2 regions of the Billgrantia diversa genome follow, and region 2 is predicted to be linked to the other one. Evidence: predicted binding sites of a transcription regulator. Region 2 holds the regulator's gene; the other holds the start of a gene.
The links. Region 2 encodes sigma-54, which starts transcription at its own class of promoters, with help from an activator protein. Its sites were predicted from a motif close to TGGCACNNNNNTTGCTNT; they were not measured.
Positions count from the first base shown of each region.

Region 1 (5,363 bases), 1.6 Mb from region 2:
TCCACCAGTCGTGGCGCGCCTCCCCCGGTGGCGGCAGGATGCCGCGCTGGCGCGAGATGCGCCGCTCGGAGTTGGTCACGGTGCCGTCCTTCTCCGACCAGCTCGACGCCGGCAGCACGATGTCGGCATAGGCCAGCAGGTCGGCGTCGGCCATGCACTCGGAGACGATCACCTGCGGGCACTTCTCGAGTGCCGCGCGCACCCGGTCGGCACGCGGCAGGCTCACGGCGGGATTGGTGGCCATGATCCACAGTGCCTGCACCTCGCCGCGCTCGATCGCCTCGAACAGCGCCACCGCCTTGTGGCCGGGGCCATCGGGCAGGCACGGCACCCGCCGCTCGGTGGCCCAGAAACGCGTGACGCGATCCCGCGCACCGGGGGTGTCGTAGTCCATGTGGGCGGCGAGCTGGTTGGCCAGCCCGCCCACCTCGCGCCCGCCCATGGCGTTGGGCTGGCCGGTGATCGAGAACGGCCCCGCCCCGGGCAGGCCGATCTTGCCGCCCGCCAGGTGGCAATTGATGATGGCGTTGCCCTTGTCGGTGCCGCTGGACGACTGGTTGATACCCTGGGAGAACAGCGTGACCACGTGCAGGTGGCTGGCGAACCAGTAGAAGAAAGTTTCCAGGCGCTCGGCATCGACGTCACAGTCGGCGGCGATAGCCTCGACGCCGGCATCCTGCTCGCGCGCCGCGGCCAGTGCCTCGTCGAAGCCCTGAACATGGGCTTCCAGGTAGACCCAGTCGAGCTTGTTGCGCTTGGCCATCCACGCCAGCAGCCCGGTGAACAGGCGCGCATCGCTACCCGGCTTGAGCCCCAGGTAGAGATCGGCGATCTCGCAGGTGTCGGTGACCCGTGGGTCGATCACCACCACCCGCAGCAGCGGGTTGCGCTGCTTGGCCACCTTCAGGCGCTGGTAGAGCACCGGGTGGTTCCAGGCCAGGTTGGAGCCCACCAACACCACCAGCTCTGCCTCTTCGAGATCCTCGTAGCTGCACGGCACGGCATCGGCGCCGAAGGCGCGCTTGTGGGCGGCCACCGCCGAGGCCATGCACAGCCGTGAGTTGGTATCCAGGTGCGGCGTACCGAGAAAGCCCTTGAACAGCTTGTTGGCGACGTAGTAATCCTCGGTCAGCAGCTGCCCGGAGAGGTAGGCGGCCACCGCCTGGGAGCCGTGGGTGGCCTGCACCGCCGTGAGCCGCTCGGCTATCGTTGTCAGCGCCGTCTCCCAGTCCACCTCGACGCCGTCGACCCGCGGCCGGGTCAGGCGGCCGTGGTTGCCCAGCGTCTCGTGCAGGGCCGAGCCCTTCACACACAGCCGGCCGAAGTTGGCCGGGTGCTCCGGGTCGCCCTGCACGTCGACGATCTCGCCGTCCTCGACGCAGGCCAGCACGCCACAGCCGACGCCACAGTAGGGGCAAGTGGTTCGGGCCTCGCGCATGTCCATCTCCTGTCTCGTCGTTCGCGTAACGACGACGCCCGCCAACGGCCGTCCCCAAGGGGTGGCGGTTGGCGGGCGTCGTTGCCGCTTGGGGCGCTGAACGTTGCGCTCCCATTGAATTCACCTGATTTCTTTCTACCAAGCAATCAAGCAGGATGTGTGCCATGTGGCGTATAACTCGACCGTTTCAGGCAGATGTCTCTTCCGCTGCCGCATACTCGTCGGCTTGCCCATGCGTCAGCGCACCATGAACCGGCAGGGCCGACGCCCGCAATGCACCAGTCTGGTGCCAGAATGCCAACCGGAACGCTGCGACGCAGCAACCGCCCCATAAGCCACCCTTCGCCAGGCTGCGCCAGGAGCGCGGGAACTCACATTTGGAATGGTTCTTGCTTGACAAGGGACGGAGCCTTAGCCAGACACGAGCGACGCCACTATGCCATCACCCCTGAACATCCTGCTGGTCGACGACGAGGTGGTACGCGCCGCCATGGTCGAGGAGGCATTGATGGCCGAAGGGCACCGGGTCATCTGCCGGCTCGCGAGCCCGGCCAGCCTCAACCAGATGGTCGAACGCCACCAGCCCGACGTGGTGATCATCGACATGGAGAGCCCCGACCGCGACACGCTGGAAAGCATGGCGCTGCTCAACCGCGAGAACCCGCGCCCGGTGGTGTTCTTCGCCGACCAGCACGACTCCGACATGCTGCAGGCCGCGCTCAAGTCCGGCGTCAGCGCCTATGTGGTCGACGGCCTGGTGCCCGAGCGGGTCGAATCCATCGTCGAGGTGGCCATCGCCCGCTTCGACGCCTTCCAGAGCATGCGCCAGGAACTGGACAAGGCACGCAACCAGCTGACCGAACGCAAGCGCATCGAACGCGCCAAGGGCCTGCTGATGAAGCACCAGAACTGCGACGAGGAGCAGGCCTACCGCATGCTGCGCAAGCTGGCAATGGACCGCGGCCAGCGCATCGCCGAGGTCGCCGACAGCGTCATCGACATTCTCGCCCGCCTGAACCCGACCGTGCCCGCCTCCGAACCACGGGGATCCCGCTCATGAGCCACCCGCAACACCACGCCAACTCGCCGGAACTCGAGCGCATCTCCCTCGGTTTCGTTCCACTGCTCGACGCCGCCCTGCTGATCGTCGCCCGCGAACGGGGCTGCTTCACCGCCCAGGGGCTGGATGTCAGCCTGTCGCGGGAGAACGCCTGGACCACCCTGCGCGACAAGGTCGCCGCCGGCCTGCTCGACGGCGCCCAGATGCTCGCCCCCATGCCGCTGGCCATGAGCCTGGGGCTGGGGCGCGCCCCCTGCGAAACGCTGGCCCCGCTGTTGCTCAGCCGCAACGGCAATACCGTGACGCTGTCCGACGCCCTGTGCCAGGCCAGCGGCGCCACGCTCGGCAGCGACCCGGCCGACAGCGCCCTGGCGCTGGGCAACTGGCTACGCGGCAAGGGCAGCGGCAAGCGCCCGCGCCTGGCCATGGTCTACCCCTACTCCTGCCAGCACTATCAGCTGCGCGAATGGCTCACCCTGGGCGACATCGCCCCCGACCGCGACGTGGAGTTGGTCGCCCTGCCGCCGCCGCGCATGGTCGAAGCCCTGCGCGACGGGCAGATCGACGGTTTCTGTGCCGGCGAGCCCTGGGGCACCCTGGCCCGCCATTGCGAGGTGGGCCGGCTGGTGACCACCGGCGCCCAGCTATGGCCCAACCACCCGGAAAAGGTACTCGGCGTGACGCGCTCCTGGGCGCAGCGCTACCCGGCCACGCTGGCCGCCCTGCTACGCGCACTACGCGATGCCGGCGAGTGGCTTTACGCCTCACCCGAACACCGCCACCAGGCGCTCGAATGGCTGGCCCTGCCGCCCTATCTCGACCGCTCGGTGCGCCACCTACAGACCCTCGCCCACGACGAAGCGCCCACCAGCAGCTCTGCGGCCCGGACGTGCTGCGCCCCACGCCGCAGGCCGCGCTGCACTTCGCCGCGCCCATCGTCAGGCAACTGGAAGAAGCGGGTGGACGCTTCGACCCGGCGCTGCTGGCGGCTTGCTACAGCCCTGTGCATTTCGATGCCGCGACGCACCACTGATGTGCACGGCCGGCGGGAGCCGGGCTCCAGCCGGTCGCATTTACGAAGCCCAACCTCATGTTCTTTAAATGAAATTAGCGGCGTTCTGGCATTCTGGCCGGGTTCTTGAACTGTACTGAGTGAGGCGATCAATGGCGGTCGCCGACACATATTCGACAACGACGTCTCTGCGCTTCCCGATTCGATTCCAGATCGATAGGGGCCGCGCCGAGGCGTCGTTGCGTTTTGACCCGGTCACTTGGTTTTCATCCAGTCACTCAAGCATCGAGAGGAGCTGTCAGCCATGCGTCAGCCACATCCCGCAACGGCACCCAGCGAACACCTGGTCATCGTCGGCAACGGCATGGCCGGCCATCGCCTGGTCGAAGCGCTCCTCGCCCGGCCGGAGCGGCCCGCCCGCATCACCGTGATCGGTGCCGAAACGACGCCGGCCTACAACCGCATCCTGCTCTCGCCGCTACTCGCCGGCGAGATGGAGCGCGACGCCCTGACCCTGCGCGATGCCGAGTGGTACGCCGAACAGGGCATCGAGCTGGTGCTGGGCGAGCGCGTGGAGACGATCGAGCGCAGCGCACGGCGCCTGACCACCGATGCCGGCCGCGAACTCGACTACGACCACCTGGTGCTGGCCACCGGCTCCCATCCGGCCCGCCCGCCGGTGCCGGGGCTGGAGCTGCCGGGCGTTCACGTCTTTCGCGACCTGAACGACGCCGACGCCTTGGCGAATGCGGCCGAAACCGGCCGCAATGCCGTGGTGATCGGCGGCGGCCTGCTCGGCCTGGAAGCGGCGGAGGGCCTGCGTAAGCGCGGCATGCGGGTAAGCCTGCTGCAGCGCGACGACCGCCTGATGAACCGACAGCTCGACCTCACCGCCGCACGCCTGCTCGAGAAAGAGCTGCGTGGCCGCGGCCTCGACATCCACACCGATGCCCAGCTCGAACGGCTGGAAGCCGGCGCCTACGGCCAGGTGTGCGCCGCACTTCTGGGCGACGGCACCCGGCTCGCCGCCGACTGCGTCGTCGTGGCCATCGGCATCGTGCCCCACACGGCGCTTGCCCGCAGCGCCGGGCTCGAGGTCAACCGCGGTGTGGTCGTCGACGAATGGCTGACCACTTCCGACCCGGCAATTCATGCCCTGGGGGAATGCTGCGAGTTCGAAGGCCAGACCTACGGCCTGGTCGAGCCGATCTGGCGCCAGGTCGACGTACTGGCCGAGCGGCTCTGTCGCTCCGATACCGAAGGCGCACAGGGCTACGTCGAGCAGCCGACCGCCACCAAGCTCAAGGTCAGCGGCGTTTCGCTCTACGCCTTCGGCCCCACCGATCCCGAACCCGGCGGCCATGAAGTGCTCAGCTACCGCGACCCCCAGCAGGGCGACTACCGCCGCCTTCTGCTGCGCGACGGCCGCCTGGAAGGCGCCGTGCTCTACGGCGACACCGCCTCCGGCCCCTGGTACTTCGAGCAGGCCCTGGCGGGCCGCGACCTGACCGCCTGCCGCTCGGCCCTGCTGCTCGGCGCCGCCGACGCCCAACTCCTGCTCGACGACGCCCTCAATGAATCACCGCAACGCCCCGCGAAGGAGGCCGCATGAACACGCCCGCTAAACCGCAACTGATCGTTATCGGCAACGGCATGGTCGGCCACCACCTGGTCGAGCAACTGGTCGAACAGGGCGCCACGCAGCGCTACGCCGTTACCGTGTTCGGCGAGGAGCGCCACCTGGCCTACGACCGCGTGCACCTCTCCGAGTACTTCAGCGGCCGCGACGCCGCCTCGTTGGCGCTCTCCACCGCCGACTACTACGCCGAGCACGGCATCGAACTGCGCCTGCA
Region 1 is NZ_CP053382.1:1,255,246-1,260,608, reverse strand. It holds gene HNO52_RS05935 (nitrate reductase) at 1-1,438, opposite strand, end outside; gene HNO52_RS05930 (ANTAR domain-containing response regulator) at 1,875-2,498, shown strand; gene HNO52_RS05925 (CmpA/NrtA family ABC transporter substrate-binding protein) at 2,495-3,640, shown strand; gene HNO52_RS05920 (NAD(P)/FAD-dependent oxidoreductase) at 3,815-5,122, shown strand; gene nirB (nitrite reductase large subunit NirB) at 5,119-5,363, shown strand, end outside.
Region 1: the regulator sigma-54 is predicted to act here: its motif matches at 1,817-1,834, upstream of HNO52_RS05930 (ANTAR domain-containing response regulator).

Region 2 (5,363 bases):
AGCTATGCCGCCTATCTGGTCTGGCTCGGCCTCAGTGGCGGCGCCGCCCTTGAGTGAAACCTCACATCGGGCAACAATCATCGCCATGAACTCAGACGAATCCACCCTCTCTTCCGACGGCACCCCAGGTGCCTCACCGCTGAGGGAAAGCGCACGCCGCACGCTCAAGGTCGAGGAGCAGGCCATCGCAGCGCTCTTCGAGCGGCTCGACAGCCATTTCGACCGCGCCTGCGAGCTGATACTCGCCTGCCAGGGCCGCGTGGTCGTGACCGGAATGGGCAAGTCGGGACATATCGCCGGCAAGATCGCCGCCACCCTCGCCAGCACCGGCACGCCGGCCTTCTTCGTGCATCCCGGCGAAGCCAGCCACGGCGACTTGGGCATGATCACACGGGGCGACGTGGTGCTGGCCCTGTCGAACTCCGGCGAAACCGCCGAAGTCACCGCGCTGCTACCATTGCTCAAGCGCATCGGTACGCCGCTGATCAGCATGACAGGACGCCCCGACTCGACGCTGGCCCGCCACGCCGATGCGCATCTCGATGCCGGCGTCGAGCGCGAGGCCTGCCCGCTGGACCTGGCACCGACCGCTTCGACCACCGCGTCACTGGCGCTGGGCGACGCCCTGGCCGTGGCCCTGCTCGAGGCGCGCGGCTTCACCGCCGAGGAGTTCGCCCTCTCGCATCCGGGAGGAAGCCTGGGCAAGCGTTTGCTGCTCCGCGTCGGCGACTTGATGCACCAGGGCGAGCGACTGCCTAGCGTGCCGCTGGGAAGCCCTCTGCGCGACGCCCTGCTCGAGATTACTCGCCAAGGGCTCGGTTTCACCTGTGTCGTCGATGAGCACAATCTCCTGATCGGTGTCTATACCGACGGCGACCTGCGCCGCACGCTCGATCAGTATCAGGACCTCAGCCAGCTGAAGGTGGATGACGTCATGACACGCCCCGGCAAGCGCATCGCCCCCGATATGCTGGCAGCCGAAGCGGTGCGCATAATGGAGGACAGTCTGATAACGGCGCTTGCCGTCGTTGACGAAGCAGGCCACCCGATCGGTGCGCTGCACATGCACGACCTGCTGCGAAGCGGCGTGATCTGACATTACCCTGACCAAGGAGAGCCCATGGCTCTGGCCACCCCTACCATCGACCCACGCCTTGTCGACCACCTGCGTCAGGTTCGCCTGCTGGCGCTGGACGTGGATGGCGTACTCACCGACGGCCGCCTTTACTTCCAGGCCGACGGCGTCGAGATCAAGGCGTTTCATACCCAGGATGGCCTGGGTCTCAAGCTGCTCAGGCGTGCCGGCCTGCAAGTGGCCTTCCTGACCGGTCGCGAATCGCCCATGGTCAGCCACCGCGCCGCCGCCCTGGGCATCGATCATGTCTTCCAGAGCTGCGAAGACAAGCTGGCCACCCTGCGCGAGCTATGCACGCGCAAGGGAATCGAGCTGGAGCAAGTCGCCTACTGCGGCGACGACCTGCCCGACCTGGCGGCCATCCAGCGTGCCGGTATCGGTATCACCGTCCCCGACACCCCACCCTACCTGCGTGCGCTGGCCGACTACGTCACCGAGCGCCGCGGAGGGCATGGCGCGGTGCGCGAGATCTGCGACATGCTGCTCGAAGCGCAGGGGCATCGCGACGCGCTGGTCGATACCTACCTCCACGGTAAGCGCTGAGGCTGTCCGGATATGCTGAAGCGGCTGCCACGCCCCTCGTTCCGAGTCTGGCTATTCCTGCTGCTGTTGGCGCTCGGCGGCCTGATCGCCTGGCTGGATCCTTGGCGAGAGCCCACTCCCGGACCGGTACCTACCGACGAAGCCGGCGAGCCCGACTACTACCTGAAGCAGGCGCAACTGACCCGCTTCGATGCCGAAGGCAGAGCCCACCAACGCCTGGAGAGCCCGCGTTTGGTGCATACGCCCCACGACGATGTCACCCGCGCCGTCACGCCGCTGGCCCATCTGATCGACCGCGAGGGCCGGCTATGGGTGGCAAGCGGCACGGAAGGCCGCCTCGGCCCGGGCGGCAATCCACTCACGCTCTCGGGTGACGCCCGCCTGTTCGCCCCCGAAGAGCGCTGGCAGCTCGACACAGAAACCCTGCATTTCGACGCCAATGTGGGGCACGCCTGGAGCGACACGCCCGCCCTGCTGCAGCAGCCGCCACAGCGCATGCGCGGCGAGCGCTTCGACGCCTGGATCCATGACAATCGGGCGCGTTTGACCGACAATGTGCGCGGCCACCATGTCCCGGAAGTCGCCCAGCCAGAGCAGGCCGACGCCGCCAACCTAGAGGATTTCACGCCATGAAGCGATGCAGGCTCCCGACCATACGTATGCCACTCACCCTGGCGCTGGTTGGCATGGCGTTGATCGGCCTGGCGGGTAGCGGTTCGATCATGGCGCAGCAGAGTGATGCCGAGCAGCCCATCGAGGTAGAGGCCGACCAACTCGAACTCGACGATCGCGCCGGCACTGCGGTCTACACAGGCGACGTCGATATTCGTCAGGGCAGCATGCGACTCACCGGCGACCGAGTCGAGTTTCAGCGCAATGCGGCCGGCGAGCTTTCGCGTGCCACGGCCCACGGCGAACGCGCCTACATCGAACAGCAGCCCGACCCCGACCAGCCCGTGGTTCGCGGCTGGGGGCGTACCATCATCTATCATGTGGCCGAGCGCAGAGTGGAACTGATCGACCGCGCCGAGCTGCACCAGGGTGGCGACACCTTCGACGGGGGCTATCTCGAGTATTTCCTCGATCGTCGCGTGGTCCAGGCGCGCGCCCAGGGCGAGGGCGTCGAAGGCAGCCAGCGCATTCGCATGACCCTGCAGCCGGAGCGTTGAGTGCCGATGAAGACCTTATACGCCCGGCATTTGGCCAAGAGCTACAAGCGCCGCCGCGTGGTGCACGACATCAGCCTCTCCATCGAACAAGGCCGCGTGGTCGGCCTGCTCGGGCCTAATGGAGCCGGCAAGACCACTTCGTTCTACATGATCGTCGGCCTGGTGAAGGCGGATGCCGGTGAAGTCCATATCGACGACCAGGATCTCTCGCGCAGCGCAATGCACGAGCGCGCACGGGCAGGTATCGGCTACCTGCCCCAGGAGGCATCGATCTTCCGCAAACTCTCGGTGGCCGATAACATCATGGCCATCCTCGAAACGCGCAAGGATCTCGATCACCACGCGCGGCAGGCGAGGCTCGAGCAGTTACTGGAGGAATTCCATGTCACCCACATTCGCGACAACCTTGGCATGAGCCTGTCCGGCGGCGAGCGGCGGCGCGTCGAAATCGCCCGGGCGCTGGCCACCGAGCCGGCTTTCATTCTGCTCGACGAACCCTTCGCCGGGGTTGATCCGATCTCGGTGGGCGAAATCAAGGGGATCATCCGCCAGCTCAAGTCGCGCGACATCGGTGTGCTGATCACCGACCACAACGTCCGCGAGACCCTCGATATCTGTGATTCGGCTTACATCGTCGGCGACGGCCAGATCATTGCCGAAGGGGACGCCGAGGCGATCCTGGCCAACAGGCGGGTCCGGGAAGTTTACCTCGGGGAAGACTTCCGCCTATAACGCACTTTTTCTCATCATGCAAGCGCATGATCTCTAATTAATTATTTGTATTAGGCATGCATATTGCCAATGGCATGCTTATTGCACCCACCCCTCTTGCAAGTCAGCGTCCGCCAGTCTAGGGTAGAGTCTTTCCGGCAAATGAGCCCTTACCCTCATGGCCATGAAAGCATCCTTGCAATTGCGCGTCGGCACCCAGCTGACCATGACTCCCCAACTGCAGCAGGCCATTGCCCTGCTGCAGCTCTCGACCCTCGATCTTCGCCAGGAGATCCAGCAGGCGCTGGAATCCAACCCTATGCTGGAGCTCGACGACGGCTTCGGCGAGCAGGCCGCCAGCGAAATCCAGAGCGATGATTGGGCCGACGAGATACCCAGTGAGCTTTCCACCGACAGCGACTGGACGGATACCTATCCCGACCATGGTACGAGCTCAGGCAGCGCCACCGGCGAAGGCCCGGATTTCGAGCGCCAGGCCTCGGCGCAGACGCTGACCGGCCATCTGATCTGGCAACTGGCGATGACCGACTTGAGCGACCGTCAGCGTCAGATTGCCGAAAGCCTGATCGATGCCGTCGACGGCACGGGTTACCTGGCCCAGCCCCTCGAAGAGATTCGCGACGGCCTGCGCCGGCAAGGACTAGAAGGCTTGCCCACACGGGAAGTCGAGCAGGTCTTGCTGCGTCTGCAGCAGTTCGAGCCGACCGGCGTGTTCGCTCGCGACCTGCGCGAGTGCCTGATGCTACAGCTGGCTGCGCTGCCTGACGATACACCGCTGCTGCCCCAGACTCGTCGGCTGGTGCGCCAGTTTCTCGAGGCACTGGCCGCTGATGATCGTCGCCTGCTCAAGCGTCGTCTGGGTCTGGACGACAAATCGCTGGACGAGGTCATTGCCCTGGTTCGCTCGCTCGATCCGCGTCCCGGCAGCGCCTATGCCGATGTCGGCAGCAGCTACGTCACGCCGGACCTGGTCGCTTACCACGATGAATCCGGCTGGCGCGTGGAACTCAATGCCGAGGCCCTGCCCCGGCTACGCCTCCAGCCCGACTACGTGGCGCTGGTGCGCCGTGCCGACAAGAGTCAGGACAACCAATTTCTCAAGGATCACCTGCAGGAAGCCCGCTGGCTGATGAAAAGCCTCGCCAGCCGCAACGACACCCTGCTGCGGGTTGGGCGCGAGATCATGGCCCGCCAGATCGACTTTCTCGAACACGGCGAGGAGGGAATGAAACCACTGGTGCTGGCCGACATTGCCCAGGCGGTGGAGATGCACGAATCGACCATTTCGCGGGTGACGACACAGAAGTTCATCCATACGCCCCGCGGCGTTTTCGAACTGAAGTACTTCTTCTCCAGTCATGTCGGCGGCAACGGTGACGGCGACGTCCACTCGAGCACGGCGATCCGCGCCCGTATCCGCAAGCTGATCGCCGAAGAGACGCCGCGCAAGCCGCTCTCCGACAGCCGCTTGGTCGACCTGCTGGCCGCGGATGGCATTCAAGTCGCCCGCCGCACGGTTGCCAAGTACCGTGAAGCTCTGGGAATTCCTTCCTCGAGCGAGCGCAAGCGTTTTCGCTGATGCCTCGAATCAACCTTGATCCCCGACAATCCCGCCGCTCGAGGGGGTATGCAGGGCAGTAAAAAGGGTTACAATCGAGCTACCACCCGAAGGACGAAGGAGCTTGTCATGCAAGTCAACATCACCGGCCATCATGTTGAGCTGACCGATTCACTGCGTGACTATGTGAGCGAGAAGCTGAGCCGCGTCCAGCGACACTATGACA
Region 2 is NZ_CP053382.1:2,897,803-2,903,165, forward strand. It holds gene HNO52_RS13380 (calcium/sodium antiporter) at 1-57, shown strand, start outside; gene HNO52_RS13385 (KpsF/GutQ family sugar-phosphate isomerase) at 86-1,096, shown strand; gene HNO52_RS13390 (KdsC family phosphatase) at 1,121-1,678, shown strand; gene lptC (LPS export ABC transporter periplasmic protein LptC) at 1,691-2,311, shown strand; gene lptA (lipopolysaccharide transport periplasmic protein LptA) at 2,308-2,847, shown strand; gene lptB (LPS export ABC transporter ATP-binding protein) at 2,854-3,579, shown strand; gene HNO52_RS13410 (RNA polymerase factor sigma-54) at 3,737-5,158, shown strand; gene hpf (ribosome hibernation-promoting factor, HPF/YfiA family) at 5,267-5,363, shown strand, end outside.